3 regions of the Variovorax sp. SRS16 genome follow, and region 1 is predicted to be linked to each of the others. Evidence: riboswitches for the same ligand, from Rfam matches in the RefSeq annotation. Region 1 holds a riboswitch; each other region holds the start of a gene.
The links. Region 1 has a riboswitch for glycine ahead of E5P2_RS21300 (D-amino acid dehydrogenase). Riboswitches for the same ligand answer to the same signal wherever they lie in the genome.

Region 1 (9,991 bases):
AGCGGTCGGCCAGCGCAGCGGGCTCGCCGTCCTCGCGCCGGAACAGCACCACGGGTTCTTGCAGGATCGTGCGGGCCAGCAGCGTGCGCTGGATCTCGTGGGACCAGGCTGCGGCATACCAGGCATTTCGGATGAGAGTCATGCGTCGAGTCGAGAGAAAAGGGATGCCCGAATCTTCAGCGACACCTCCCGAAGCGGGAAATCGTTTGTTGGGATGTGATCCATCGACGACCCCGATGGCCGCGGCATCGGCCGCAGGATTCAGCGGTTTGTCAGGCAGCAGTCGACGATCAGTTCGCGCAGCCATTGCATGCCCTGGTCCGATTCCTGATGCCGGTGCCACTGCATGACCTGCGTGAGAACCGGCAGTTCGAGCGGCGCCTCCAGGATCCGCAGCGGAAGATGGCCCGCGTAGTGGTTGGCCATGCGCGTCGGCACGGTGGCGAGATAGGGCGTCCCGACGATCGATTGCGGGACCATCGTGAAGTCGGGAACACGGGTCGCGATGCGGCAGCGCAAGCCATGCCGGGCCGCGATCCAGTCCGCGACCAGGGTCGGCCGCGACGACCAGGCGACGATGTGGTCCTGCGCGAAGTACTCGTCGAAGCTGATCGCATCGCCGATCCGGTCGTTGCCGGACCACGCGATGCAGACGAAGGATTCCTGGAACAGCTGCCTCGACGAATGCTCCTTCAGCGCAAAGCGGTCGGCGACGATGAGGAGTTCGACGCGGTGCTCGGCAAAGTCGCGCGCGGTGCCGCCGTATTCGAGCCGGATGCCTGGTGCTTCCGACGCCAGGCGCCGGAGGACCTTGCCGATCAGCGTGGCCCACACGTAGTCGGTGCAGGTGAGCGTGAAGCGGCGCTCCGACGTGCCGGGATCGAAGTGCGACTTGGTCGACAGGAGTTTTTCCGCATCGCCCAGCACGTTGCGCAACGGCTGGCGCATGGCCTCGGCCATCGGCGTCAGTTCCATGCGCCGCCCGACCTGGACGATCAGCTCGTCCTGGAAGTAGTCGCGCAGCCGTGCCAGCGAGCCGCTGAGCGTGGGCTGGCTGACGCACAGGCGTTCCGCGGCGCGCGTGACGTGCGGGTCCGTCAGCAGGGCGTCCAGTGCGACCAGGAGATTCAGATCGAGCTTCAGAAAATTCATCTCGCTCCCAGTCTGCCCGAACCGTCGGGCATCAGAAGTTGTGGCGGATGCCCAGGTCGTAGCCGGTCGAGGTTTTCGGAACGAAACCGGTGGTCACGAAGGCCGGGCCGCCGACGCTCAGGTTGGCGCCGTTCCTGTTGCGGATGCGGGCCACGGTGGCATAGAGCGCCGTGCGCTTCGACAGATTGTGGACGTAGCCCAGCGCCCATTGGTCGGCGCGTGGATCGGCCGGGCTGCCGGGCATCGTCTGGTGGGTGTCGTAGCGCACGTTGCCGTAGCTCGCACGGATCAGGCCGGGACCGATGGGCGCCATCAGCCCGAGCATGTAGCCGTTGACGCCGATCGTGTTCACGGGGGCGGGCGGCGCGAACACGTAGTCGACCTTGCGCTTGACTCTGGAGAGCTCGGCGAACAATTTCACCGGACCGAAGTCGTAGGAGCCGGCGATGTTGAAGGTATCGAGCTTGGCCGTGCTGCCGGCGTCGTAGTTGCTGTCCAGCGTGCTTTCGCCGTACGCGGCTGCGATGTTGATCGGTCCGTTGGCCCAGCCGAAGCGCGCGCCGACGTAGCGGCCCGCGCGCGTCTCGGCACCGACCGGCGTGAATTTGCCGGGGCTGTAGTGCATGCGTTCGCCGAACGCGTATTGCACCTGGCCATAGAAGCCGCCGAGATCCGGCGGCAGGAAGTAGGCGACCATGTTGCTGGCGCGCAGGTAGTTGTTGCCGGTCACGTTGGCCGTGCCGGCGGGCGTGGTGTAGGAGGGCACGAAGGAGTTCAGCGCGAAGCTCGGTCGCAGGATCAGGTTGGTGCCGACACCGAAGGTGGTGAACGGGTCCAGCGCGGTGTCGTTCCAGACCGTCGCGGTGTAGTCGCGCCCGAGTCGGATCTCGCCGAAGCCGCCCGAGAGGCTGACGGTGGAGCGGCGCGAGAAGGTGGTGATGCCGGTCTGTCCGTCGTCGCTCGAGAACGGCGCTTCGAGCCAGAAGCTCGCCGCCAGTCCGCCGCCGAGGTCCTCCGTGCCGCGAAAGCCGATGCGGCTGGCGAAATAGTTGGAATTGGTGAGCGCGGTCTGGCTCGTCGTCACGCTGCCCCGGTTGACGTAGAAGGGGTTCAGCAGCGTCGGCCCGTTCGGGTCCGTCGAGCGGTTCGAGTAGCCGCTGATCGCGGTATCGATCGTGCCGAACACGGTGATGGACGACTGGGCCGAGGCCGCGCCGGCGGCGGCCAGCGCCACCGATGTCAGCCATATTTTTCTCTTCATTGCATGTCTCCGTTGGGAATCGACGGCCGGCTCACGGCCGCGCACAGGGATCGCGCACGCGCGCGCCTGTCCGAGGCCGCCGCGGCGGGCCTTGTGGGCAGAAAGGGCGTGATGTGCAGGCGGGTTGCCTGCGGACGCGGGGCGCGGTCGAACGCGACCGGCCGGCGCCGTCGTCAATGCGCTATGTCCACACCGAGTGCCGGCGCAGTGCGATGCGGGGATGGATCCGTGGGGACATCGGGTGAACCTCTTTGAACTGTTCGGCAGGCATCAATGAAGCGCCAGGTGCAGCCCGAGAATAGAGAGCGAACGACCGACGGGAAAATCGTTCTTTCCGATGGCAGCCATGTGATGGCGCAATAGCTGCGCCATCACTCCGGCGCAATTACGCGCCCTGCAGGCCGAGGACCGGCGGCCGCGGCGTCGCGCCGGTGAAGGCGAAATCCACCTCCGGCGCGAGGCCGCTCACGATGCGCGCGATCGACTTGCCCGAACCGCAGGCGTGCGTCCAGCCCAGCGTGCCATGGCCGGTGTTGAGGAACAGGTTCGGCAACCGGGTGGCGCCGATCAGCGGCACGTTGCTCGGCGTGGCGGGACGCAGCCCGGTCCAGAACTGGGCCTGCGTCGTGTCGCCGGCGCCGGGGAACAGCTGCTCGACGCGCCGCACGATGGCCTCGCAGCGCACGCGGTTCAGGTCGCGGTCGTAGCCGTTGAGTTCGGCCGTGCCGGCGATGCGCATGCGGTCGCCCGTGGCCGAGGTGTAGCGCGAGAACACCAGCTTGTATTCGTCGTCGGTGAGCGAGACCTGATAGGCCTTCGAGGCATCGATGACCGGCAGCGTGACCGAATAGCCCTTGGCCGGATAGATCGGCAGCCGGATGCCCAGCGGCGCCGCGTAGAGCGGACTGAGCGAGCCCATCGCGAGCACGAAGGCATCGCCGCGGATGCGCTGGAAGCGGCCTTCGCTGTCGGTCGCCTCGACGTGGTCGATGCTGCCGCCGGCCTCGCGGATCGCGGTCACCGTGTGGCTCATGAGGAACTTCACGCCGGCCGCCTCGCAGAGCTTGACCAGCTCGCGCGCGAAGCGGTTGGCATCGCCCGACTCGTCCTCGGCCGTGTAGGTGGCGCCGGCCAGCTGCGGGCGGATATGGGCCAGCGCGGGTTCGAGCCGCACGGCTTCGTCGGCCGAGATCACCTGGCGCTCGCAGCCGAGCGCGCGCATCTGCTCGGCGGGCTTGAGGGCGCCGTCGAATTCCTTTGGCGTCGTATAGAAGTGCAGGATGCCCTGCGTGCGCTGGTCGTAGTCGAGGCCGGTGTCGCGGCGCAGCTGCTGCAGCGTCGCGCGGCTGTAGGTGCCGAGCCGCACGATCTGCTCGATGTTGTGGCGGGTGCGCGCCGGCGTGCATTCACGCAGGAACTGCAGGCCCCAGAGCCACTGCCGCATGTCGGCGCGAATGCGAAAGAGCAGCGGCGCGTCTTCCTTGCCGAGCCATTGCAGCACCTTCCATGGTGCGCTCGGGTTGGCCCAGGGTTCGGCATGGCTGACCGAGATCTGGCCGCCGTTGGCGAAGCTGGTTTCGGCGGCCGGCGTGGCCTGCCGGTCGATCACGGTCACGTCGTGGCCGAGTTGCTGGAGGTAGTAGGCCGAGGTGACGCCGAGCAGGCCGGCGCCGAGAACGATCACGCGCATGTCAAGAACCCCTTCGAGGTTTTGGCGCTCGAACACGGCGAAACGGATGCTGCAAAAAGAAAAGCAACCGGAACGCATGTTCGAGTTGCCGCTCCCCCTGTCCTCGGTACCTGAGAGATTCACCCCCTGCGGCGCAGCGGGCTTGCTCCTTCGGTGCATCACGTGGCGTGATGGCTCTCCAGACGGCTCTGACGATGGTTGCAGTACGGGCTCATCACGTGAGCCGACCTGAGCGTTTATGGGAGTTTGCGCCTTCGGTGAAGCCGCTCGCGCGGCCTGCTCTCCTGCGAGCGCGAGTCTAACCGAAGCAGGACGCGCGGTCGATGCGCGCGTGCGGCGCGATGCATCACTTCGCGCGATGCCTCGCATCCAAAGGAACGATTTTTTCTTTCGTCCGCGGCCTTCGACAATTTTCGCTTCTGCCCTATCGGCTATCGAAGCGCGAAGCGACCATGAAAAGCTCTTCTCTTTTGCACGTGACGGTGAGCGCCGTCCGCCGCGAAGCCCGGCACATCGTGAGCCTCGAGCTGCGTCCGCGCACGGGAGAAGCGTTGCCGGTCTTCGAGCCCGGGGCGCACATCGACCTGCACCTCGCGCCGGATCTGGTCCGCAGCTACTCGCTGCTGAACCCGGACACCGAAGGCGATCGCTACCGGATCGCCGTCCTCAACGACAGGAACAGCCGCGGCGGATCGCGCCATGTCCACGAGCGGCTCGCGGTCGGATCGATGCTGGACATCTCGCCGCCGCGCAATCATTTCCCGTTGAATGCCGATGCCTCGAGATCGGTCCTGCTGGCGGGCGGCATCGGCATCACGCCGATCCTCGCCATGCACGAGCGGCTTGCGGCGCTGGGCAAGCCGGCTTCGCTGCTGTACTGCGCGCGGTCCCGGCCGGAGGCGGCATTCTGCGAACGCCTCGGGTCGTCGAGGAACGTCAGCTTCCATTTCGACGAAGAGCAGGGAAGGCCGCCCGATCTGCGCGACTTCCTCGCGCGCGAACCGGCGGCGAGCGATTTCTATTGCTGCGGGCCGGCGCCGATGATCGCCGCCTTCGAGCGCATCTGCGAGGAACTCGGCTTCAGGAAGGTCCATGTCGAACGCTTTGCGGCGGATGCGGGGGGCGGGGTGTCGCGGCAGCAACATCCCTACACAGTGACGCTGACGCGCACCGGCCGGACCCTTGCCGTACAGCCGGGCGTCGCGCTGCTCGATGCCCTGCACAAAGCCGGCATCGACGCCGATTGCGGTTGCCGCGAGGGCGTCTGCCGCGCCTGCGAGACACGGGTGCTCGAGGGCATTCCGGCGCACCGGGATTCGGTGCTCTCGAGCGAGGAGCGCGCGTCGAACCGGACGATGATGGTCTGCGTGTCGGGCTGCGTCGGCGAACACCTCGTTCTCGATCTCTGAGCCGGTCATCGGCAGGAAACCCCTGTCCAGCGCCTGCAGCCAGGGCAGCGCTTCCCGCCGCTCGGCTGTTCTGCCAGCCGCCGAGGCAGACAAAACACCCCTTAAAACGCGCCCCCGTGTGAAATGCATCACGTGAAATGATTAGTCCTTAGGTACTACATGTAATTACAATTGGCTACATGAAGTCACATGCAGGCCACCGTTCGGGGAGGCAGGGAAACCTGGCCTTCGGATCGTTCGTCGGATAAAAGCCGATGCTCTACAGCCTGCTCCAACGCCTCGCCCTGGGCCCGCTGCCCATGACGTTCACGAACGCCCAGGAGATCGAGCATCTGCGCACGCTCAGGGACGGCGGCTGGGTCAAGGTCTCTTTCACCCCGGGGACCAAGCCGGGCCAGGGGACGGCGACGGTGACCGAACTGACCGCCCTGGGCAGGGTGGCCATGCGCTTCATTCCACCTGAGTAGGAGCAAGCCATGCGAGCACTCGTCTGCACCCTGGTCGGCCTCGCCGTCTTTGCCGGTTGTACCGCCGTCTGGTGGTTCTATTGGCCGGTGTGGCAGGTCGAGATGCAGGTCAAGAGCAAGCTCCCCCCGTCCGGTGTCGCGGCGTTCTCGAACGTGACCTACAACCGCAGCACCCGCACGGGTTGCGGCTACCTGAACGCCACCGGCGCGCCGCGCGCGGAAATGCACTTCATCCTGATGCCGGACGGCAGCCTGAAGTTCGACCCCGATGAGCGGGTCCAGGGTTCGACCTTGCAGCAGCTTGAGGTGCTGCGCAGGCACGTCGACTACCTCGCGCTGGTCTACGCCCGCTGCGCGCCAACCTGAGCGCGGGGCAGCGGCTTGGGCGCCGCTTTCATGCGAGAAAGAGTGGGTCGGGGTATAAATCCCGGCCGGTCCGAAACCGGTACCACGACAACAACAGTTTGGAGACCGCATGAATTCGCTCGAGCAGAGAACCTTGTCCAAAGTCGGCTGGCGCCTGTTGCCGCTGCTGATGATCAGTTACTTCATCGCCTACCTGGACCGCGTGAACCTGGGCTTCGCCGGCGCCTCGATGTCCAAGGACATGGGCTTCACGAGCGCCATCTTCGGCAGCGCGGCGGGCATCTTCTTCATTGCCTATTTCCTCTTCGAGGTGCCGAGCAACCTGGCGCTGGAACGCTTCGGCGCACGCCGCTGGATCGCGCGCATCATGTTCAGCTGGGGCCTGATCTCCGCGGCCCAGGCCTGGGTGGGCGGCGCGACGAGTTTCAACGTCGTGCGCTTCCTGCTCGGCATTGCCGAAGCCGGATTCTTCCCTGGCGTGATCTTCTACATCACGCTCTGGTTTCCGGCCGCGTACCGTGCCCGCATCGTGGGCTGGTTCATGTTCGCCATTCCGATCTCCACTGTGATCGGTTCGCCCATTTCCGGCTACATCCTCAACATGGAGGGTGTCGGCGGCTTGCACGGCTGGCAATGGCTGTTCATCCTCGAAGCGATTCCCGCGCTGGTGCTGACCTTCTTCGTGCTCATGTACCTGCCTGATCGGCCGAAGGACGCGAAGTGGCTGGCGCCCGAGGAGCGCGACTGGTTGCAGCAGACGCTCGATGCGGAGCAGCGCAATCGCGAATCCATCCACAAGATCTCGTGGACACAGTCGCTGTTCAACTGGCGCGTGATCGCCCTGGGCTTCGTCTACATGGGCATCACGGTGCCGCTCTATGGCCTGGGCTTCTTCCTGCCGCAGATCATCAAGGGCTTCGGCGGTCTCGGCAATGTCGAGATCGGCTTCATCAACGCCTTCCCATACCTCGTCGGCGCGATCGCCATGCTGTTCTGGACTCGCTGGTCCGACGCGCGGCGCGAACGCAAGTGGTTCGTGCTGGTGCCGCTGGCCTGCATCTTCGTCGGCCTGGTGGCCGCGGCGGAAATCAGCGCCCCGGTGCCGAAGATGGCTGCCGTCACGTTGGCCGCTTTCGGCATCTTCAGCGCATTGCCGGTGTTCTGGACGCTGCCCACCGCTTTCCTGAGCGGCATCGCCGCGGCGGCCGGCATCGCGTGGATCAATTCCATCGGCAACCTCGGCGGCTACATCGGCCCGACGATCTTCGGCATGCTGAAGGACAGGATGGGCAACGACTTCTATGCCGTGTTGTTCCTGGCGCTGCTGCCGGTCGTTGCCTTCGTGCTCGTGCTGCTCATCGGGCACGATCCGCGTGGGGAACAGGCGGCCGAACCGGCGCGCGCCTGAGTCAATCGACGAACCCGACGCGTTGCCCGCGGGCGAACGCGTTGATGTTGTCGAACGCCATTCCGAAGTAGCGCTCGTAGTTGTCGCGCTCGACATAGCCCAGATGCGGCGTGCACAGTGCCTGCGGCAGGGCGAGCAGCGGATGCGCGGCGCCGAGCACGGGCTCGCTTTCATACACGTCGACCGCCGCGAAGCCGGGCCGTCCCGCGCAGAGTGCCGCAGCGAGTGCGCCTTCGGCGACGAGTTCGGCGCGGCTGGTGTTGACCAGCAGGGCCGACGGTTTCATCCGTGCGAGGTCGTGCGCCGTGACGATGCCCCGCGTCTGGGTATTCAGCCGCACGTGCAGGCTGATCACATCGCTGTCGGCAAAGAAGCTCGCGCGCGAGGGAGCCACTTCGAAGCCATCGGCACGTGCCGCAGCGGTCGAGTCCTCGCGGCCCCAGACCCAGACCGCCATGCCGAAGGTACGGCCGTAGGCGGCCACCTGGCGGCCGATGCGGCCATAGCTCCACACGCCCAACCGCTGGCCGTTCAATTGCTGGCCCAGCGAACCCTGCCAGAGGCCCTCGCGCAGGCGCACGGCTTCGGCCACCAGATGACGCCGGCTCGCGAGCATCAGCGCCCAGGTCAACTCGGCCGTCGCCGCACCGGAGCCCCGGCCGTCTGCTACCGCCACGCCGCGCGCCCTGCAGGCGGCCACATCGACATGACCGGCGATGCGGCCGGTCTGGCTGATCAGGCGCAGTTGCGGCAGGCGATCGAGCAGCGCCGCGTCGATGGCCGTGCGTTCGCGCGTGAGCACGATCGCCTCGGCATCGCGGAACCGCTCGGCGAGCGCATGGCGATCGTGCACGGTGTCGTTGAACACGGTGACCTCATGGCCCTCGAGCTTCGCGAAGCAGGCCAAGTGGCGGACGCAGTCCTGGTAGTCGTCGGGGATCACGATGCGCATGGCGGCTATTGCAACTGGATGCGGAGTTCCGCGATCGCCTTCTTCCAGAGTGCGAGATCGCTATGGATGAGCTGGTCGAACTCGGCCGGCGGCATACCGCCGGGCTGGATGCCCTGGGCCTGGAACAGCCGGCGCACCTCCTGCGAGTCCAGCGCGCGTTTCACTTCGGTGTAGAGCCGCTCGACGACCGGTCTTGGCGTTCCCGCGCGCACCAGCAAGCCATACCAGCCGTGGATGCCGAAGCCCAGATAGCCTTGCTCGGCCACAGTCGGTACCTCGGGCAGGCCCGCGAAGCGCTCTGCGCTGGCCACCGCGAGCGCCCGCAGTTTGCCGGCCCGGATCTGCGGCAGCGCGGAACTCATGTCCAGGAACATGAATTGGATCTGTCCGCTCATCAGGTCCTGCACCGCGGGCCCAGCGCCGCGGTACGGCACATGCGTCACGCGGATGCCGGCACGCTTGGCGAACACCGCGCCGGCCAGATGGGCCGACGTGCCATTGCCCGAAGACCCGTAGGCCAGGCTGTCGGGCTGCCGACGGGCCATCGAGACCAGCCCGGCCAGATCGTGGGCCGGGAACTGCGGGCTGACGACCAGCGCATGCGGAATGAAGCCGACCACCGTCACGCCGCTGAAGTCGCGTTCGGTGTCGAAGGGATAGCTCGGCATCAGTGCCGGATTGGTGACCGCGAGGATGGAGGGGAACACCATCGTGTAGCCGTCGGCGGGCTGGTGCGCGACCTCGCCGAGGCCGATCACCCCGCCGCCGCCCGGCTTGTTGTCGATGATCACGGGCTGACCCATCGATGCAGTCATGATCTTGCCGATCGCACGTGCCATCAGGTCGGTCGGCCCGCCGGGCGAGAAGGGCACGACGATGCGCACGGGCTTGGCGGGGAATCCGCTGGCCTGCGCACGCGCGACCGCGGGCAGGCCGAGTCCGCCCAGCAGCATCAGCGACGGGGCCGCCGCAGCGGCAAGCAGGACGCGGCGGCGCGAATCCGGGGAATTCTTCTTCAAGGCTGTCTCCTGAACGTTGCCCCTGGCGGGCTTCGAATGAATGAAGCTTAGGCACGCCCGGCGCGCGGCACCACCCGCGATTTCCACTGCTTGGAAATCAGGGCTTCATGCCGTCTCGATCGCCTTCGAAATCGCCGCGCCCAGGCGAAGCAGCTTGCCCTTCAGCTCGCGTGCGACGGAGGCCGGGTCTTCCGCGGAACTCACGCTCATGTTGAGCGCGTGCACGGGCACGCGGTCGACCACGATCGGCGTCGCCAGCGCGACCAC
Region 2 (9,991 bases), 2.3 Mb from region 1:
AAGTAGTGGGCGGGCACGAAGGGCATGGTGCTGACTTCCATCGGCACCGCCTTGCCGCGCACCATGGCCTGGATGCGTGTGCCGGGTTCGGCGTAGGCGAGCGCCACATAGGCCATCGCGACCGGCCGGTCGACCGTGGGGCCGAGCAGGCCGCTGGTCACGTGGCCGATCGGCTGGCCTTCGAAGGATTCGAGCAGCGTGCCGTCGCGCACCGGCACGCGCTCCAGCGCCACCAGGCCGACGCGCTTGCGCTTGAGCGTGTGGTGGTCGAGGTGGCCGGCCGTGCCGCTGGCGGCGACGAGTTGTGCCAGCACCTTCGCGGCGCCGGGAAAGCCGCCTTCGCGCGCGCCGCCGGCGCGGCGCACCTTCTGCATCGCCCACCCGAGCGAGGCCTCGACCGGCGTGGTCGTCTCGTCGATGTCGTTGCCGTAGAGGCACAGCCCCGCTTCGAGCCGCAGCGAATTGCGTGCGCCCAGGCCGACGGGCTTGACCTCGGCCTGCGCGAGCAGCAGGCGGGCCAGCGCCTCGGCGTCCTGCGCGGCGACCGAGATCTCGAAGCCGTCCTCGCCGGTGTAGCCGCTGCGCGTGACGAAGGCGGCGATGCCGCCGATCTGCACCGCACCGCCGGTCATGAAGACGAAGCGCTCGATCCCGGGCGACAGCCGCGCCAGCGTCGCCGCAGCCTGTGGCCCCTGCAGCGCCAGCAGGGCGTGGTCGGGCAGGGGTTGCACCTGGCAGCGTGCGCCGATCTTCGCGGTGATGTGGGCGATGTCGGCCTTCTTGCAGGCGCCGTTGACGATCACGAAGAGCGAATCCTTGCCTTCGTTGAAGAACATCAGGTCGTCGAGGATGCCGCCGTCGTCGTTCAGCAGCAGGCCGTAGCGCTGCCGGCCGGCCGCCAGGCCGACGACGTCGACCGGCATCAGGGTTTCGAACGCGGCCGCGGCGTCGGGGCCGACCAGCCGGAGCTGGCCCATGTGCGAGATGTCGAACAGGCCGGCGGCACTGCGCGTGTGCTTGTGCTCGGCCATCAGGCCGGCCGGGTACTGCACCGGCATCGAATAGCCGGCGAAGGGCACCATGCGTGCGCCGAGTTCCACGTGCAGGTCGTACAGCGGTGTCTTCTGAGGATCGTCACCGGATGCGGATGAGGAGGCCAAGGCACTCTCCAAAAGGGGCAGTCTCGTTCCATGGCGCGCGCCATGGGCCACCCCTGCTGTCCGCTTTACCTGAGAGATTCGCCCCACGATCGGGGTTTGCTCCTTCGGTGGACGGCCCTGCGCTTGCGCGGCGGGCCGGCTCTCTCCAGCAAGGAAACGCGCGAAAAAGATCGGCGCTTCGTCAGTCCTTTTGCCTGAGCGTTCGGGCCCGTGGATCGGTGGGACCTGCGCCTTCGGCGGCTCCGCGGGGCGGGGCTCTCTCCTGACCCTGGTGAGTGTAAGGGATCGGTGGCGCCCGGCGCCGCCGATCGGTTCAATGCAGGGGCAGGGCGGGCAGCAGCTTGTCGATGCGCTCGCGGATCGATTCGGCGCGCTCGGCGCCGGCGGCCTGCTCGATCGCCTCGAGCATGGCGTTGGCCGTCGCCAGCATCGATTCGCGGTCGCGCGCTGCGCGCAAGGCCTCGCGGAAGCGTTCGGCCAGCAGCGGGTCGCGCCGCACGAACATGCGCTCGCAGAGGTCGAACAGGAACATCCGCGTGGTGGCGAGCGACCGCTTGCCGTCGAAGACATCGGCGGCGACGGCCGCGGCGGGTTCGGGCTGCGGGGGCGGCTGGCGGTGCTGCAGATAGCCGGTGTCCATCAACTGGGCCGCGACCCGGCTGGCCTGCTCGCGGCCGCCGAAGAGCTCGCCGAAGTCGGTCACCGAGCGATGGCCGTTGGCCATCAGCAGCAGGGCGCGCTCACGCTGGCCGAGGGTCCGGCGGCCGGGCTGGAGTTCTTGATGGGCCTTGTCGGTCTTGATGAGGAACATGGGATGCTGGCTTGCGGGCGAGCCTTGCAGCATCGGGGGTGGGTGTGACGGCTTTGTGAATGGGTGATTCGAAGGGTGCGATTTCTGTTGAGGCTGTCGGCCGGGGCGAATTCCCGGCTCCGGCTTCACGTCACGCGCAACGCACAGTTCAAAGGCCCGGTGCCCCCACCCCAACCCTCCCCCAGAGGAGGAGGGAGAAAGACCCGTCACATGCCGACGTAGTTCGGCCCGCCGCCGCCCTCGGGCGTCACCCACACGATGTTCTGCGTCGGATCCTTGATGTCGCAGGTCTTGCAATGCACGCAGTTCTGCGCATTGATCTGCAGGCGCTCCTTGCCGCCTTCATCCGGCACGAACTCGTACACCCCGGCGGGACAGTAGCGGCTCTCGGGGCCGGCGTAGTCGGGCAGGTTGATCCGGGTCGGCACCGTCGCGTCCTTGAGCGTCAGGTGCGCGGGCTGGTTCTCTTCGTGGTTGGTGTTGCTCACGAAGACCGACGACAGCCGGTCGAAGGTGAGCTTGTTGTCCGGTTTCGGGTAGGCGATCTTCTTGCCGGCCGATGCCCGCTTGAGGCGCTGGTGATCGGCCTCGGTGCGGTGAATCGTCCACGGGATGTGGCCACGCAGCACGAACTGCTCGATGCCGGTCATCACCGTGCCGACCGCCAGGCCCTTCTTGAACCACTGCTTGAAGTTGCGTGCCTTGTTGAGTTCGGTGCGCAGCCAGCTCTTCTCGAAGGCCGCGGGGTAGGCCGTGAGTTCGTCGTGCTGCCGGCCGGCCATCACGGCCTCGTAGGCCGCGTCGGCCACCAGCATGCCGGTCTTGATGGCGGCATGGCTGCCCTTGATGCGGCTCGCGTTCAGGTAGCCGGCCTCGCAGCCGACCAGCGCGCCGCCGGGGAACACCGTCTTGGGCAGCGAGAGCAGGCCGCCGGCGGTGATCGCGCGTGCGCCGTAGCTCAGGCGCTTGGGCGCCTTGAGGCCCTTGTCCTGGCCTTCGAAATACCAGCGGATGTTGGGATGCGTCTTGAAGCGCTGGAACTCCTCGAAGGGGCTCATGTAGGGGTTCTGGTAGTCGAGCCCGACCACGTAGCCGATGATCAGCTGGTTGTTCTCGGCGTGGTAGACGAAGGAGCCGCCATAGGTGTCCGACGGCAGCGGCCAGCCCGCGGTGTGGATGGCCAGGCCCGGCTCGTGGCGCGCGGGATCGATCTCCCACAGCTCCTTGATGCCGATGCCGTAGCTCTGCGGATCCTTGCCCTCGTCCAGCTTGTACTTCGCGATCAGCTGGCGCCCGAGATGGCCGCGCGCGCCCTCGGCGAACACGGTGTACTTGGCATGCAGTTCCATGCCGAGCTGGAGGTTGTCGGTCGGCTCGCCGTCCTTGCCGATGCCCAGATTGCCGGTGGCGACGCCGCGCACCTTGCCGTCGTCGGTGTAGAGCACCTCGGCCGCCGGAAAGCCCGGGAAGATCTCGACGCCGAGCGCCTCGGCCTGCTGCGCCAGCCAGCGCACCACATTGCCGAGGCTGACGATGTAGTTGCCTTCGTTGTGGAAGTTGTGCGGCAGCATGAAGTTGGGCGTGCGCGTCGCGCCCTTCTCGCTGAGCATGAGGAAGGTGTCCCGGGTGACGGGCTGGTTGAGCGGCGCGCCGAGTTCTTCCCAATCGGGCAGCAGTTCGAACAGCGCGCGTGGATCCATGATGGCGCCGGAGAGGATGTGCGCGCCGGGCTCCGAGCCCTTCTCGAGCACGACGACCGAGATCTCCTTGCCGTGGGATGCGGCCAGTTGCTTCAGGTGGATCGCGGTCGAGAGGCCGGCGGGGCCGGCACCGACCACGACCACGTCGTATTCCATGGCTTCCCTCGGGCCGAACTTGGCAAGTATTTCGTCGTGCGTCATCTGGGTCTCGTCGATAATGTTTTTGGGGGTGCGAGGCACCGCGTCGGGCCGAATCATTTTATGCGGCGCTCGCGCGTGTTCCGGGCCGCCCCGCCGGCGACTCCAGCAGGGACATCTTTCATGGCTTACAGCATCGATCTTTCCGGCCGCGTGGCCTTCATCACCGGCGCGTCGAGCGGTCTCGGCGCGCAGTTCGCCAAGACGCTGGCGCGCGCCGGCGCGGCGGTGGTGCTGGCCAGCCGCCGCATCGAGAAACTCAAGGAGCTGCGCGCCCGCATCGAGGGCGAGGGCGGCGACGCGCACGTGGTCGAGCTCGACGTGACGGACCAGGGCAGCATCAAGGCCGCCGTCGCGCGCGCCGAAACCGAGGTCGGCCCGATCGACATCCTGATCAACAACTCGGGCGTGAGCACCACGCAGCGCCTGCAGGACGTGACGCCCGACGACTACGACTTCATCTTCGACGCCAACGTCAAGGGCTCCTTCTTCGTGGCGCAGGAGATCGGCAAGCGAATGCTCGCGCGCGCCAAGGGCGCGGCGCCCGGCACCTACATCGGTGGGCGCATCATCAACATCGCCTCGGTGGCAGCGCTCAAGGTGATGCCGCAGATCGGCGTCTACTGCATGAGCAAGGCCGCGGTCGTGCAGATGACGAAGGCGATGGCGCTCGAGTGGGGCCGCTTCGGCATCAACGTGAACGCGCTGTGCCCGGGCTACATCGCGACCGAGATCAACGAGGAGCACTGGGTCACCGACGGCGGCGTCAAGCTCGTCAACATGCTGCCGCGCAAGCGCGTGGGCAAACCGGATGATCTCGATGGGCTGATCGTGCTGCTGGCCAGCGCGCAAAGTCATTTCGTCAACGGCGCGGTGATCGCGGCCGACGACGGCTTCGCCCTTTGACGCCACGCGCGGCCGGCGGCATCGCGGCCGGCCTGGCTGCGGGCGCGCTGTGGGGCCTGGTGTTCGTGGCACCGCGCATGGTGGGCAACTTCGGCATGGTGGACATCACGGCGGCGCGCTTCGTGGTCTTCGGCGCGGCCGCGGCGCTCGCGCTCGGATCGCGGCCGGCCGGCGTGCGCTGGCCGCGTGTGCGGCAGGGTGTCGCGGCGCTCGGGCTCAGCGTGCTGGGCTTCACGGGCTATTACCTGCTGCTGGCCTTCTCGATCGCGGCCGCGGGCACGGCGGTGCCGAGCCTGATCATCGGCACGATCCCCGTCTGGATGATGCTGCTCGGGCGACCCGCGGGCCTGCGCATGCAGGCCTTGCTGCCGGGGCTGCTGCTCACGGCCGCAGGCATTGCGCTGATGGTCGCCGGTGCGTGGCCAGGAGAGGGCGCCGGCGGCATTCACTTCACATGGGGCCTGGGACTGGCGCTGCTCGCGATGGCGAGCTGGACCGCCTTCGGCCTGCTCAACGCCGCCTGGCTGCAGCGCCATCCCGACGTCCACGCCGCCGACTGGGCCAACTGGCTCGGCATCGCGACCGGGCTCGGCGCACTGCTGTTGTGGCTGGCGGTCGGATCGGACATCGGCACCCTGCGGGCGCAGCCCGACGTCGCGCTGTTCGCCGTGATCGCACTGGCCGGCGGCATCGGTTCGACCTGGCTCGCGACCGTGCTGTGGAACGTCGCGAGCCAGCGCCTTTCCGCCAGCCTGTGCGGGCAGCTGATCGTGAGCGAGACGCTGTTCGCCTTGCTCTATTCCTTCCTGTGGGACGGGCGCTGGCCGCGCGCGGGCGAGATGGCCGCCGCGCTGCTGTTCGTCCTTGGCATCCTCGCATCCATCCGAGCACACCGATGAGAATCCTGGTCCCCGAAAAAAGAAACTGATCTACGAGATGTCCATTCCCATCCGCTGGGGCGACATGGACGCGATGGGCCATCTCAACAACGCCAGCTATTTCCGCTACCTCGAGACGGCGCGCATCGACTGGATGCAATCGATCGGCTTCGCGCCCGACCCCGGCGGCGAGGGCATGGTGATCATCAATGCCTTCTGCAACTTCTATCAGCAGATCGAATACCCGGGCACGGTGCTGCTGCGCATGTACGCGAGCGACCCGGCCCGCACCACCTTCGAGACCTGGGGCACGCTGGCGCGTGACGACGCGCCCGACGTGATCTGCGCGGAAGGCGGCGCGACCACCATCTGGCTGGACTTTCCGAAGAAGAAGGCGATGCCGCTGCCCGACTGGCTGCGCGCGATGGTCACGCCCTGAGCTTGTCAGGCGCGGGCCAGCACGATGCGGGCTTCGAAACCGCTGGTCGCGCCGGGCGGCGGCGACGACAGCACGAGCTGCGCGCCGTGCTTCTCGACGATGGTCGCGACGATCGACAGGCCGAGTCCGTAGCCGGTGCGGTCGGATCCGTGGCGCGCATGGCGTTGCCTGAGCGTGCCCAGCCGTTGCGCGTCGACGCCGGGGCCGAAGTCGCGCACCGCGAGCGTGCAGGGCGCCATCACCTCGATCACCACGCGGCTGCCGCCGCTGTAGCGCAGGGCGTTCTCGACCAGGTTGCGCAGCGCGATGGCGAGCGCGTCGACGTCGCCGAGCGCGATCGGCGCCTCGGTGTCCGGCACCTTCAACGCGAGCTGCGCACGCGTGCGGGCATGCTGCCAGAACTCCTGCGCCACGGTGCCTGCGAGCTGGACCAGGTCGATCCTCGCGCGCGCGAGCGAGGCGCCGGACTCGGCCCGCGACAGCTGGAGCAGCTTCTCGCTGCGGTGGCTCAGCATCTGCAGCGCGTCGAGCGCGGCCTGGACATCCTCGCGACGCAGCTCGTGCTCGAACGCGGTCTCGAGCCGCAGGCGCGCGGCGGCCAGCGGCGTGCGCAGTTCGTGCGCGGCATTGGCCGCCAGTGCGCGTTCGACGTCGAGCGCCTGCGACAGGCGTTCGAGCAGCCGGTTGACGTGATCGCCGACCGTGCGCAGTTCGCGCGGCAGTCCCGGCAGCCCGATCGGCCGCAGGTCGGTGCCGCTGCGCTTCTCGATCTCCTCGGCCAGCCGCTGCAGCACGCGCAGCTCGGTGCGCGCCACGTTGCGCAGCACGAGCGCGAGCAGCGGCAGCACGGCACCGAGCGGGATGATGAGCCCGAGCAGCGTGCGGTTGAGGGCGCGGCGCCGATCGCGCAGCGGATCGGCGACCTGCAGGAAGAGGTCGAGCGTGGGATGGCGCACCGTGTAGATGCGCCAGGGCGCGGCGTTGGCGAAACCCGGCGCCAGCGGCACGTCGAAGGCTTCCTGCGGCGCCTCGGTGGAGCGCAGCAGCACGCGCTCGTGCGTGTCGACCACCTGGTACATCACCGCGGCGTCCGAGAACAGCTGCGGCGGCGCGATCAGCGTGCCGTGGGTCGTGCCCTGCTCGCGCTGGAGCGTGTGGAGTTCCTGCACCGCCATCTCGAACATGCGATGCGAGACTTCCACCAGCTCGTTGTCGAAGTTGTGGTTGATCTCGCGGTCCACGTACCAGACCACGCCGAGCACGCACAGCATCCAGACGCCGCCGACCCAGACGATCAGCGTGCGCGTCAGGCGGCCGGCGAGCGAATCGCGCCGGTCGGGGTCGGCGCCGGCCGGCGGCAGCCGCTTCATTCGTCCTCGTCCGGGGAGAAGGACAGCCGATAGCCGAGGCCGCGCAGGGTCTGGATGTGGCTGCGCCCGAGCTTGCGCCGCAGTCGACTGACGAACACCTCGAGCGTGTTGCTGTCGGCCTCGTCGCCGAAACCGTAAAGCGCGTCGGCCAGGTTGTCGCGCGTGTGGATGCGCTCCGGGCGCGTGGCCATCACGCGCAGCAGCGCCCATTCCTTCTGGGTCAGCGTGACCGGCACGCCGTCCTTGCGCACCAGGTCGCGCGCCAGGTCGATCTCCAGGGTGCCCAGCTGCAGCACGGGCGAATGGCTGGCGCTGCGGCGGCGCTCGACCGCGCGCAGCCGTGCCAGCAGTTCGGCCGGGTCGTAGGGCTTGATGAGGTAGTCGTCGGCGCCGGCATCGAGTCCGCGGATGCGGTCGGTGACCTGGTCGCGCGCCGTCAGCACGATCACGATCGGGCGGTCGCGCAGGACTCGCACGTGCGGCAGCAGCGACAGGCCGTCGCCGTCGCCCAGGTGCAGGTCGAGCAGCACCGCCGCGTATTGCACGGCCACCAGCGCGGCACGGGCCTGCGCCAGGCCGGGGGCGACGTCGACGACGAAGGCCTTGGCCACGAGATAGCTGCACACGGCATCCGCCAACGCGGTATCGTCTTCGACCAGCAGTATGCGCACGTCGCCATCCTTTCAAAGACAGCAAGTCTAGTGCGGCTTCAGACTTCGTTAAGAATGCGGACGTAGCCTCCGGCCGCTATTCCCTCGGTCCGCCTCGGCCGTTACTCCAACCGGCGCCGCTTGCGGCTTGCCCCATCCATGGCCCGTTCCGCTGCCTACCGACCGCTCGTCCTGACCCTCGTTGCCCTGGCCTTGCTGATCGCCTGGGACTCGACATCCCTCGATCTGGTGCTCGCGCGCCTGTTCGCGACGCCCGCCGGTTTCCCCTGGCGCGACGAATGGTTCCTGGGCAAGGTGATGCACGAGGGCGCCAAGTCGCTGAGCTGGGTGCTGGTCATCGGCCTGTTCGTCTGCATCCGCTGGCCGGTCGGCATCCTGCGGCGGCTCTCGGTGCGCGAACGCGCGCAGCTCGCGGTGACGACCGTGGTTTCGGTGCTGGTGATCTCGCTGATCAAGCACAGCAGCGCCACCAGCTGCCCGTGGGATCTGCAGGCCTTCGGCGGCACGGCGCGGTACGTGTCGCACTGGTCCTGGGGCGTCAAGGACGGCGGCGGCGGCAAGTGCTTCCCGGCCGGCCATGCCTCTGCGGCCTTTGCCTACCTCGGCGGTTATTTCGCGTTCCGGCGCAGCGCGCCCGGTGTGGCGCGCGTGTGGCTGGGCGTGGCGCTGGCGGCCGGGCTGATCCTGGGGCTCAGCCAGCAGCTTCGCGGCGCGCACTACATGAGCCATACACTCTGGACTGCCTGGATATGCTGGGCGGTCGCATTGATCATCGACGCGCTGGTGCGTCGGATGCCGCGCCCGCGCGGCGAAGCGCTGCCGGTCCCGCCGGCGATGCCACCCGCGCGACCGAATCTGAATGGCTCCTGATACCTCATTCAGCGATGGTCCGATGTCCGGTCTGCAAGCTTCCTCCGCGCCTATTTCATCCCTTCCACTCAACCCTTCCGATCCCCCCGGTTCGCCGTGGTCTCGCCTCGACCGGTGGATCGCGCGGCCGCGTTCGGCGCGCACGGTCGTCGTCTGGCTGAGCCTGTATCTCGCGCTGGCCGCGAACTGGCCGCTGTGGAACGAGCTGGCGCGCATCGGCGGTGCGCCCAGCGTCTACATGCCGACGGTCGCACTGATGGCGCTGCTGACGGTGTGCGGCACCGTGGCGATGCTGTCCTTCACCGCGTGGTCGCGCTGGATGAAACCCCTGTGGTTCGCCGTCGTGCTGCTGGCGGCCGTGGTGCAGCACTACATGCTGAGCTACCGGATCGTGATGGATCCCAGCATGGTCGCGAATGCCGTGCAGACCGATCCCGACGAAGTGCGCGACCTGCTGAGCTGGGGGCTGCTGCTCGACGTGCTGCTGGTTGCCGTCGTGCCGGCGTGGGCGCTCTGGCGCGTGCGCATCGCGCCCCAGCACATCGTGTCGCAGGTCTGGCGCAATGCGGTGCTGCTGATCGTCGCGGTCGCGCTGGCGGTCGGCGGCATGCTCGTCATGAACCGCGAACTCGCGCCGCTGATGCGCAACAACGTTCATCTGCGCTACATGATCAATCCGCTGGCCAGCGTCTATTCGGCGGTGGCGGCGGTGGTCAAGCCCATGTTCCGGCACAGTCGCAAGCTGATTCCGGTGACGGCCGGCACCACGCTCGGCGCCAGCTATGCGTCGCAGGCGCGGCCGCCGCTGTTCGTGTTGGTGGTCGGCGAGACGGCGCGCGCCGATCACTTCGCGCTCAACGGCTACGCGCGCGACACCACGCCCGAACTCGCCGCGCGTCACGTGCTGAGCTTTCGCGACGTGCACTCCTGCGGCACCAACACGCAAGCCTCGGTGCCGTGCATGTTCTCGCCGCTCGGCAAGCATGAT
Region 3 (9,991 bases), 3.9 Mb from region 1:
CGGCATGCGCATGACCTTCTGCCGCCGCAATGCGCAGGCGGCGCGCGCCGATCTCATGCGCGTCTGTGCCGAGATCCGCGAGGAACTCGAACCCGAGGAGCAGACGCTGGCGACGGCGCGCGAGGTCGCGGCCGGCGAGGCCGAGGCCGCGCCCCATCCCGCGCGCCGCATCGCGGGCGCGGTGTACGTGAGCTGCTCCGGCCGCGGCGGCCCGCATTTCGGCGCGCCCGGCGCGGAGCTGCAGATCGTGCGGCATGCGCTCGGCGACGTGCCGCTGGTCGGCTTCTTCGCGGCCGGCGAGATCGCGCGGCATCACCTGTACGGCTACACCGGCGTGCTGACGGTCTTCACCGGCGCCGATTGAGCGCGAGGCGGCCTGCGCCGGCCTACATGCCGCGGAAGGCGAACTCGAGTTCGGGCCGCAGGCCGCTCATGATCCGGGCGATCGACTTGCCGGCGCCGCAGACGTGCACCCAGCCATGCGCGCCGGGCGCCGTGTTGAGGAACAGGTTGGGCAGCCGCGTCTTGCCGATCATGGGCAGCCCGTTCCGGCTCACCGCATGCCCGACGGTTTCGAGCGTGGCGTGCGCCGTGTCGGCGGCGCCGGGGAACAGCTGCTCGAAGCGGCGCAGGATGGCGTCGAAGCGATCGGAGTCGGCTTCGCCTTCCTCGTCGAGGCGGTCGCGCGCGAAGCCCGAGACCCGCAGGGAATCGCCCGCCGGCGTCTCGATGCGCATGATGCGCAGCTTGCCCTGGCGGTCCCGCAGGGTCACGCGCGGAGCGCGGGCGGCGTCCTTGACCGGCATCGTGACGATGTACTCGCGCAGGTGGCGCAGCGGCATCGCGATGCCCAGCTGCTGCGCATGCGGCGCGCCGGCCGCGCCGAGCGCGAGCACATAGGCCTGGGCGCGCATGGCCGTGGGCCGGCCGCCGGCATCGCGCAGTTCGACGTGGTCGATGCGGCCCTCGCGCTCGTGCAGCGACACCACCGTGTGCTTCATCGCGAAGCGGACCCCGGCCGCGCGGCACAGGAAGACGAGGCTGGCCGCGAACTGGGCCGGATCGCGCGCCGGGTCGTCCTGCGCATAGGCCGCGCCGGCGAGGCCTATGCGCATCGCCTGCAGCGCCGGCTCGATGCGCAGCGCGTCCTCGGGCGAGAGCAGGCGTTCTTCGCAGCCCAGCCTGTTCCAGTGCGCGGCGCGGGCCGTGCGGTCCTCGAAAGCGGCGGTGTCCGTGTAAAGGCTCAGCAGGCCTGCGGTGCGCGCGCTCTGGGGCATGCCGGCCTCGTCGCTCAGCGCGCGCACGCTTTCGCGGCTGTAGGCGGCCAGGCGAACGAGATGCTCGAACGGATCGGGCTTGCGGCGTTCGCCGATGGCACGGTCGAGCAGCCGGGCCAAGTGCCTTCGCAGGCGGCTGTACAGCGCCGATTCCTTGCGCTTCGTGCCGGCAGGGGATGAGGACAGTGCCGCCGGCTGCGCTGCGGCGCCTTCCTCATGGCGGTTCACGCGGCCGCGCGCCTTGGCCGCGGGGCTCGCGTGCCGGTCGACCACCGTCACCTCGTGGCCCAGCTGTTGCAGGTAGTAGGCCGATGCGACGCCGAGCAGGCCGGCGCCCAGAACAATCACGCGCATGTCCGTATCCTTTTTGGATGGCACGAACGGCGGGTGGCGGCGCGGATGGCGGCCTTCACCCGGGGTTCAGACTGCCGCTCCCCCTGTCTTGTACCTGAGAGATTCACCCGCGTGCGACCCGCAGCGGGCTTGCTCCTTCGGTGCGCCGCGTGCCGCGGCGGCTCTCCAGTCGGCGATTGATCAACAACGATGCAGTGATCGAATCGCCTTCGGCGATTCACCTGAGCGTTCATGGGAGTTTGCGCCATCGGTGGGATGGGGACCATCCGCTTTCTGCGATCGGTAGTCTAGCGCAGAAACCGGTTTCTTGAATCATGTGGGCGACCCGCTCAAGCCCGGCGCAGGCGCGTGAAAAGCTCGAATTCCCAGTTGCGCATGCCGAGCAGCAAGGTATAGCCCTCGCGCTCCTTGGGCGACAGCTTCTGGTCGGTCTGGTGCTGCTGGGCGAAGTCCTGGGCCACGCGCTGCAGGCGTTCGAGGAAAGCGGGCGCCAGCGAGCGGCTGATCGAGCCGTGGACCAGCAGCAGGCCTTCGGCCGGCCCGTCGAAGCCGCCCTTGTAGTAGTCGAGCACCACGTTCTCGCGGAAGAAATCCATCACCGGGCCATGCGGGCGCCAGCGGAAGGTCTTGGCCAGCTTGAGGCGGTAGCGGTTCAGCGGACGCAGCTCGATGATGCCGATGCGGTCCAGCTGGGCCAGGTAGCCGATGCACTCGGCCTGGCTGATCCGGTAGGCGGTGACGATCTGCTCCAGCGTCCACTGGCTCAGCACGTTGATCGCCACCAGCAGCAGCTTCTTGTCCTTGACCACGGCATTTTCCTGCTCGAGCGTCAGCTCCTTCAGCAAGGGCTGGTCGTCGGCCACGCGGCGGGCGAGTTCGGCGAAATCGATCTTGAGTGCGCGGCAGATCGCGTCGACCCGCGTGAGCGGCATGTCGCCCTTGGCGAGCATGCGCTTGACGCTGGACTCGGCCATGTCGAGCGACTTGGCGAGATCCGCATAGGTCATGCGGGCATTCTTGAGTTCGTTCTTCAGGGCCTGGACGAGGTCGACGGTGGTGCTCATGGGAAGAGTATTGCCTGTTGATACCAAGGGGCGTTGGAAATTGCTCCGTATCGATTTTCGATGCCCGAGAGGGGGTTGGCAACCTACATTCCGCCCCACCGCCACCTCTCGGAGCCCGCCATGTCCCTGCTGCCTTCCCTTTCCCGCCGCGAGCGCGGCCTGCTGTCCGTGTTCGCGTTGCTGACCCTGGTCGCGGTCGCCGGGCCGGACCTGCAAGCGACCGAACTGCCGCCGGCCGTGTTCGCCGATACCCAGGCCTGGCACGGGCTGCCGAACGCGATGGATGTGCTCAGCAACCTGCCCTTCCTGGTCATCGGGCTCTGGGGCCTGCGCTGGCTGCACTGGCTCGACCGGGCGCATGAAGACGTGCTGGATGCGGTGCCGCTGCCGCCATCGATGGTCCATCCGCCGGTCAATGCCCTCGATTGCGCCTGGATGTTCTTCGCCGGCCTGATCCTCACCGCCGCCGGCTCGGCGTTCTACCACCTGCAGCCCGACGACCTGCGCCTGGCGGCGGACCGCGCCGGCATGGCGGTCGTCTTCGCGGGGCTGGTCGGCTTCGCCGTCTGCGAACGGGTCAGTGCACGCGCCGGCTGGCCGGCCGCGTGGTTCGTGCTGGCGGCCGGGCTGCTGGCGGTGGGTGTCTGCGAGGAGACGGGCAACGTGCTGCCATGGGGACTGGTCCAGTTCGGCGGCATGGCGCTGGTGCTGACGCTGGCGCTCGGCAGGCCGATGCATGGCGCGGTCGGGCTCAGGCTCGGCTGGGTGGTCTTCTTCTATGCGTTGGCGAAGTTCTTCGAGTTCTCGGACGGCGCGATCCTCCAGGCCACGCATCAGCTGGTATCCGGCCACACGCTCAAGCATCTGACGGCCGCGCTCGCGGGATTGCCCGTGCTCCATGCACTGCAGGCCATGGGTCGCCGGACGCTGCGGCACAATCCGGGCGCGGCCGCAGTGACGGCCTGAGGAACCCGCAAGGGCATTCGCATGACCATCCCTGCCGACGCTTCCCTCGTCCTCGCGCCCGACGCGCCGGCGCACGCCAACCAGTTCGCGTTGCTGGGGCAGCGCCGCTTCGCGCCCTTCTTCTGGACCCAGTTCGCGGGCGCGGCCAACGACAACCTGTTCAAGTTCGCCTTCACGGTGATGGTGACCTACCAACTCCAACTCGACTGGATGCCGCCGGCGATGGCGGGGTTGGCGATCGGTGCGCTCTTCATCCTGCCCTTCCTGCTTTTCTCCGCGACCTCGGGCCAGCTCACCGACAAGTACGACAAGACGAAGATGATCCGCTTCGTGAAGAACCTCGAGATCGTGATCATGGGGGTCGCGGCCTGGGGCTTCATGCGTGCGGATGCCGCGGTGCTGCTGGGCTGCGTGTTCCTGATGGGGCTGCATTCGACACTCTTCGGTCCGGTCAAGTACGCCTACCTGCCGCAGGTGCTGGAGGCGCACGAACTCACCGGCGGCAACGGCGTGGTCGAGATGGGGACCTTCGTTGCCATCCTGCTCGGGCAGGTGGCCGGCGGCCTCCTGGTCGCGGTGCCGCAGATCGGCCATACCGCGGTGGCGGTGGCCTGTGTGCTGCTGGCGCTGGCGGGGCGCGGCGTGGCGCAGGCAATCCCGCGCACCCCGGCCACCGACCCGGGCCTGCGAATCAACTGGAATCCCGTCAGCGAGACCTGGCGCAACCTGAAGCTCGCCCACGGCAACCTGGTGGTCTTCCGCTCGCTGCTCGGCATCTCGTGGATGTGGTTCTTCGGCGCCGTGTTCCTGAGCCAGTTCCCGAGCTTCGCCAAGGAAGTGCTGCATGGCGACGAGCAGGTGGCATCGCTGCTGCTGGTGGTGTTCTCGGTCGGCATCGGCATCGGCTCGCTGCTGTGCGAGACGTTGAGCCGGCGCCAGGTGGAGATCGGCCTGGTGCCGCTGGGCGCGATCGGCATGAGCGTGTTCGCCATCGACCTGTATTTCGCCTCGCGCGCGCTGCCCGCCTCGGCGGAGATGGGGCTCGGTGTCTTCGTCGGCCGCTCGGCGCACTGGCATGTGATGGCCGATCTCGGCCTGCTGTCCCTCTTCGCGGGGCTCTACAGCGTGCCGATGTATGCGCTGATCCAGCTGCGCAGCCAGGCCACGCACCGGGCGCGGATCATCGCGGCCAACAACATCCTCAACGCGCTGTTCATGATCGCCAGCGCGGTCATTGCCGGCGCGCTGCTGAAGGCTGGCTTCACCGTGCCGCAGATCTTTCTTTTCACCGGCATCGCCAACGCGGTGGTCGCGTTCTACATCTTCATGCTGATGCCCGAGTACCTGCTGCGCTTCGTGGCCTGGGTGCTGACGCGTTTCGTCTACCGCTTCGACGTCCGGGGCAGCGAGCACATCCCGGCCGAAGGGCCCGCGGTGCTGGTGTGCAACCACGTGAGCTTCATCGATGCGGTGTTGCTGATGGCGGCGAGCCCGCGGCCGATCCGCTTCCTCATGGACCACCAGATCTTCCGGGTGCCCGTGCTCGGCGGGCTGTTCCGGCTGGCGAAGGCCATTCCGATCGCGCCGCAGAAGGAAGACCCCGCGGCCTACGAGGCGGCGTTCGCCCAGGCCGTGCAGGTGCTGCGCGAAGGCGACCTGCTGGCCATCTTCCCCGAAGGCGCGATCACGCGCGACGGCCAGCTGCAGCCGTTCAAGGGCGGCGTGATGAAGATCCTCGACGGCGCGCGGGCGCAAGGCCTCGAGGTACCCGTGATCCCGATGGCACTGACCAACCTCTGGGGTTCGTACTTCAGCCGCGTCGAGGTGCGCGGCGGGCAGAACGTGGCGATGGTGCGTCCGTTCCGGCGCGGCTGGTTCAGCCGTGTCGGGCTCCACGTCGGCAGCGCGATGCGGCCGGCCGATGTCGCGCCCGACGCGCTTCACGCGCGCGTGACCGGGCTCCTGAGCACCTGATGGCGTTGCCGTTTCCGGTCGGGTTCTGGCAGGTCGTCACCTGGTTCGGCGACAGCGGATTCCTGCTGCCCGTGGGCTTGTGGATCGCGGTGTGGCTCGGCGTTCGGCGCGCGACCCGGCCGACCGCGCTGATCTGGATCCTGCTGTTCGGTTTCGGCGGCTTCCTGATCGCCGCTTCCAAGATCGCGTTCATGGGCTGGGGCATCGGCAGCGCCACAGTCAACTTCACGGGCTTCAGCGGCCACACGGCGCTGTCGGCCAGCGTCTGGCCGGTCGCGTGCTGGCTCACGGCTTCGCACTGGGAGCACCGCGTGCGCGTGACGGCGGCCTCGCTCGGCCTGCTGTTCGCGATGCTCATCGGCCTCTCGCGGCTCGCGCTCTATGCGCATTCCAAATCCGAAGTGGTGGCGGGCTTCGCGCTCGGTCTCGCTGTCAGCGGATGCTTTCTCTGGCTGCAGCACCGGCGGCCTCATCCGCGATTGAACTGGACGCTGGTGCTGGTCAGCCTGGCCACCCCGATGATCTTCCTGCAGCCCGGGACGCCCGCGCCGGCCCAGGACGCGCTCGAACTGATCGCGATCCGTCTGGCGGGCACCGAGCGGGCGTTCACGCGCGATGACCTGCTGGCCCGGCGCCAGCTGCATTCGAGTATCAAATAGGGATACTGCCAGCGCTGTAGATCGCCACCGGTGCACTTATCTGCACCTTTGCGGCGGACCGCGAACCATCATTCGCGCTCCTTCACTACGCCGCGAGGCATGCATGCAATCCTCATCTTTCGCCACATCCATTCAGCGCGATACGCGCGCCTGGCAGGCCCAGGTCTGGATCTCTTTCGGGCTCGCGGGATTTCTCTGTGCGACCGGTCTCGCATGGCTGCCCGGTGCGACGCTGGACCGCGCCTTCATGGTGATGGGCTACGTGTTCTGCCTGTCGGCGGCCTTCGTGCTGGCGAAGTTCGTGCGCGACAGCCAGCGCGGCGCCATTCCCGGCGCCGGCGATACGCCGATGTGGAAGCTGGTGGTGTGGGGCGGCTTCCTCACCGCCATGGGGCTGACCGGCTGGGGGTTGCTGCGGATGGAGATCAGCGAAACCTACCGCGCCTTCCTCGGCGTCAGCTGGCTGTTCCTGATCAGCAGTGCGTTCACGCTCGCCAAGACGCTGCGCGACCGCCACGAGGCCGATCTTGCCGAGGCGCGCGTGCAGGGGCGCCGTGAAGGCCGCCTCGAAGCCGCGCAAGACGAATGAGGGACCGCATCATGATCAACAAGTCCCTCATCGCTCTGGCTGTCTGGATGGCGGCGTGTTTCGCGGCCGGCAGCCTTGTCGCACCGCTCAGCGCCCACGCGCAAAGCGAAGCCTCGGTCGGGCTCTCGCTGATGCCGGTCGCGTCGGTGGTCGGCGCTGCCTCGGCGACCGGGGCTGCGGCGAGCGCCGTGGTGGCGCTCCCTGCGGCGCTCTCGGTCGGCGGCGCGGCGCTGTCGGTGGTCGCCGTCGAAAGCGTGGCGGAGGGCACGGTCTACGTGCTCGAGCGCGCCTCGGACGGTGCGCGGGCCAGCATTCGGCTGACGGGCCGCGCGGCCCATGCGGCTTCGGTCGGCGTCGGCTCCGCGGTCGCGATCAGCGTGATCGGCACCGGCGTCGTGCTGTCGGCGGCGGGCGAGGTGCTGGCCTTCATCCCCAACGCGATCGGCCGCGCACTGCTCTACGACGAGAGGCTGTCGTGAAGCGCATCCCGACCAACTTCGGCCCCTACGAAGCCGAGGACGAGGCCTGCGTGCCGCGCTCGCTGCGTCTGCTGAAGACGACGCTGCAGCTCGCCGCCACGGTGGCGGCCGTGATCCTGGCGAGCATCTTCCTGTTCCCGCTCAACGCGCACGCCGGCCGGTCGTGCGAGCAGGTGAGGCCGAGCGCCGCCGCGATCGCCAAGGGCATGGCGCTCGCGCAGCGCACGTCCGAGGCGCTCGATGCGAGCGGCGCGCGCGTGGTGCTGCTGGCCCGAGCCGGGCAGGACCTGAGCAAGTACGGCCTGCGCTATTCGCACGTCGGATGGGCCTACAAGACCGAGGCGGGGCCGTGGCGCGTGGTGCACAAGCTCAACCAGTGCGGCACCGCGGTGGCCGAGGTCTATCGCCAGGGGCTGGGCCAATTCTTCCTCGACGATCCCTGGCGCTACGAGACCGCGTGGTCGGTGCCGACGCCGGCCGTGCAGGCCCAGATGCTGGCCGCGCTCAACGAGACACCGGCGCGCATCACACGGCTGCACGTCGAGCCCTACAGCATCGTGAGCTATGTCTGGGGCCGCAAATACCAGCAGTCGAACCAGTGGGCGATCGAGACGATGGCCGCCGCCATGGAGCCCGCCACCATCCGCACGCGCGAACAGGCGCAGGCCTGGCTGCAGTTCAAGGGCTACGAGCCGACCACGCTGAAGCTCGGCCCGCTCGCGCGGCTCGGCGGACGTATCAGCGCGGCCAACGTCGCCTTCGACGATCATCCGAACGAGAAGCGCTTTGCCGATCGCATCGAAACGGTGACGGCCGACTCGGTGTTCGAATGGCTGCCGCGCGCCGGACTCGGCGCGGCGCCGGTGGTGCTCGGCCTGTAGCGCGCACCGTCATGCAATCCCTGTCAGGAGGAACGAGATGAGCAAGTCCTTGCGGCTTTCGGAAAAATGGTTTCGTCGCGGTCTGTGGCTGGTGGCGCTGGCCTTCGCCGGTTTCCTGATCGGCCTCGGCAGCACGATCGTGGGCGATCTGCCACGGGTCGAGCGCACGCTCGGGCCCGAGGACTTCATCGATCGATCGGCCGCCGACCCCTTGCGCGCCACCATCACCGCGGCCGAGCGCAGCGGGCAGCAGGCCGAGCGTGAGCGCGAACAGGCCGAGCTGAAGCTCACGGCCGCACGACAGGCCAGCCGCGCGGCGCGCGAAACCTTCGCGAACTGGCTCGCGACGCGCCATGCCACCGCGCAACCGGACCAGGATGGCGAACTGGTCGCGCGCACCAAGGCATTGGACGTGCTCAAGCAGAAGGAGGACGAGGCCCAGCGCGATCTGGGCGCGCAGAACCAGATCGCGCTCGATGCGCGGCAGTCGCAGCAGCAGGCGCAGCAGAAGCTCGCGGTGCTCGAGGACGAGGCCAATGTCCGGCTGGAGGCCGAGAACCGCCGCGTCGAGCTGCGCGTGTTCGGCTATCGCCTCGCGCTCACGCTGCCGCTCCTGGTCATCGCCGGCTGGCTGTTCGTGCGCAAGCGCAAGAGCCAGTACTGGCCCTTCGTCTGGGGCTTCATCTACTTCGCGCTGTTCGCCTTCTTCGTCGAGCTGGTGCCCTACCTGCCGAGCTATGGCGGCTATGTCCGGTACGTGGTCGGCATCGTGCTGACCGTGCTCGTGGGGCGCTATGCCATCGTCGCGCTCAATCGCTATCTCGCACGCCAGAAGCTGGCCGAGGCGCAACCGGACCTGGTGCGCCGCGAAGAGCTGGGCTACGACACGGCGCTCGCGCGGCTCGCCAAGGGCGTATGCCCGGGCTGCGAGCGCCCGGTCGACCTGAAAAATACCGAGATCGATTTCTGCCCGCATTGCGGCATCGGCCTGTTCGACCATTGCCGCGTGTGCACGGCGCGCAAGAGCGCCTTCTCGCGCTTCTGCCATGCCTGCGGCACGGTGGCCGATGCGCCGGGCGCGCCGGAGCTTTCGGCTCAGGTCCAGCCGGCGTCGACCACGTAGTCCTGCGCAGTGCACATCTTCGAATCGTCGGCCGCGAGGAACAGCGCCATGCTCGCGATGTCCTCGGCCATCACCCGGCCCGGCAGGCACTGGGCGGCGTCGATCTGCGCTTCCGATTCGGGCTTGACCCACAGGCGCAGCTGGCGCTCGGTCATGACCCAGCCCGGCACGATCGAGTTGACGCGGATGTTCTCTTTGCCGAGGTCGCGGGCGAGCGAACGCGTGAGCCCGCGCGCAGCCGCCTTGCAGGCCTGGTACACCGGATAGCCGGCGCCCTTGATCATCCAGCTGATCGAGCCGAAGTTGATGATCGAGCCGCCGCCGAGCGCACGCATGTCGGGTGCGACCGCTTGCGCGGCGAAGAACTGGTGCTTGAAGTTGACGGCCACGAGGCGGTCGAAATCTTCGCTCGTGACATCGGCCATCTCATGGCGGCGGTCGTTGGCCGCGTTGTTGAGCAGCACGGCAATCGGCCCGAAGCGCTGGCGCACGGCATCGATCGCGGCCTGGAATGCGGGCACCTCGGTCACGTCGCATTGACAGAACAGCGGCGCATTCGTTGCGGCCAGTTCGGTTGCCAATGCGTGGCCCGCGGCCGCGTCGAGATCGCAGAAGCCGACGCGCG

Region 2: another riboswitch for glycine. It lies ahead of gcvT (glycine cleavage system aminomethyltransferase GcvT); the one in region 1 lies ahead of E5P2_RS21300 (D-amino acid dehydrogenase).
Region 3: another riboswitch for glycine. It lies ahead of E5P2_RS02630 (FAD-dependent oxidoreductase); the one in region 1 lies ahead of E5P2_RS21300 (D-amino acid dehydrogenase).

The regions. Positions count from the first base shown of each region.
Region 1 covers NZ_LR594666.1:4,407,511-4,417,501, reverse strand. The annotation lists gene E5P2_RS21315 (aromatic ring-hydroxylating dioxygenase subunit alpha) at 1-142, opposite strand, end outside; gene E5P2_RS21310 (LysR family transcriptional regulator) at 262-1,152, opposite strand; gene E5P2_RS21305 (porin) at 1,184-2,413, opposite strand; gene E5P2_RS21300 (D-amino acid dehydrogenase) at 2,799-4,103, opposite strand; glycine riboswitch at 4,191-4,295, opposite strand; glycine riboswitch at 4,311-4,400, opposite strand; gene E5P2_RS21295 (PDR/VanB family oxidoreductase) at 4,556-5,512, shown strand; gene E5P2_RS21290 (hypothetical protein) at 5,767-5,979, shown strand; gene E5P2_RS21285 (hypothetical protein) at 5,989-6,345, shown strand; gene E5P2_RS21280 (MFS transporter) at 6,455-7,753, shown strand; gene E5P2_RS21275 (D-2-hydroxyacid dehydrogenase family protein) at 7,755-8,705, opposite strand; gene E5P2_RS21270 (tripartite tricarboxylate transporter substrate binding protein) at 8,711-9,724, opposite strand; gene E5P2_RS21265 (IclR family transcriptional regulator) at 9,830-9,991, opposite strand, start outside.
Region 2 covers NZ_LR594666.1:2,108,237-2,118,227, forward strand. The annotation lists gene gcvT (glycine cleavage system aminomethyltransferase GcvT) at 1-1,160, opposite strand, end outside; glycine riboswitch at 1,207-1,319, opposite strand; glycine riboswitch at 1,337-1,435, opposite strand; gene E5P2_RS10245 (hypothetical protein) at 1,474-1,971, opposite strand; gene E5P2_RS10250 (electron transfer flavoprotein-ubiquinone oxidoreductase) at 2,178-3,872, opposite strand; gene E5P2_RS10255 (SDR family oxidoreductase) at 3,993-4,775, shown strand; gene E5P2_RS10260 (DMT family transporter) at 4,853-5,674, shown strand; gene E5P2_RS10265 (acyl-CoA thioesterase) at 5,712-6,092, shown strand; gene E5P2_RS10270 (ATP-binding protein) at 6,098-7,462, opposite strand; gene E5P2_RS10275 (winged helix-turn-helix domain-containing protein) at 7,459-8,133, opposite strand; gene E5P2_RS10280 (phosphatase PAP2 family protein) at 8,272-9,003, shown strand; gene E5P2_RS10285 (phosphoethanolamine transferase) at 9,026-9,991, shown strand, end outside.
Region 3 covers NZ_LR594666.1:537,115-547,105, forward strand. The annotation lists gene E5P2_RS02625 (FIST signal transduction protein) at 1-364, shown strand, start outside; gene E5P2_RS02630 (FAD-dependent oxidoreductase) at 387-1,631, opposite strand; glycine riboswitch at 1,705-1,812, opposite strand; gene E5P2_RS02635 (helix-turn-helix domain-containing protein) at 1,961-2,695, opposite strand; gene E5P2_RS02640 (hypothetical protein) at 2,816-3,661, shown strand; gene E5P2_RS02645 (MFS transporter) at 3,683-5,635, shown strand; gene E5P2_RS02650 (phosphatase PAP2 family protein) at 5,635-6,294, shown strand; gene E5P2_RS02655 (YiaA/YiaB family inner membrane protein) at 6,398-6,883, shown strand; gene E5P2_RS02660 (hypothetical protein) at 6,895-7,362, shown strand; gene E5P2_RS02665 (DUF2145 domain-containing protein) at 7,464-8,243, shown strand; gene E5P2_RS02670 (zinc ribbon domain-containing protein) at 8,281-9,366, shown strand; gene E5P2_RS02675 (SDR family NAD(P)-dependent oxidoreductase) at 9,339-9,991, opposite strand, start outside.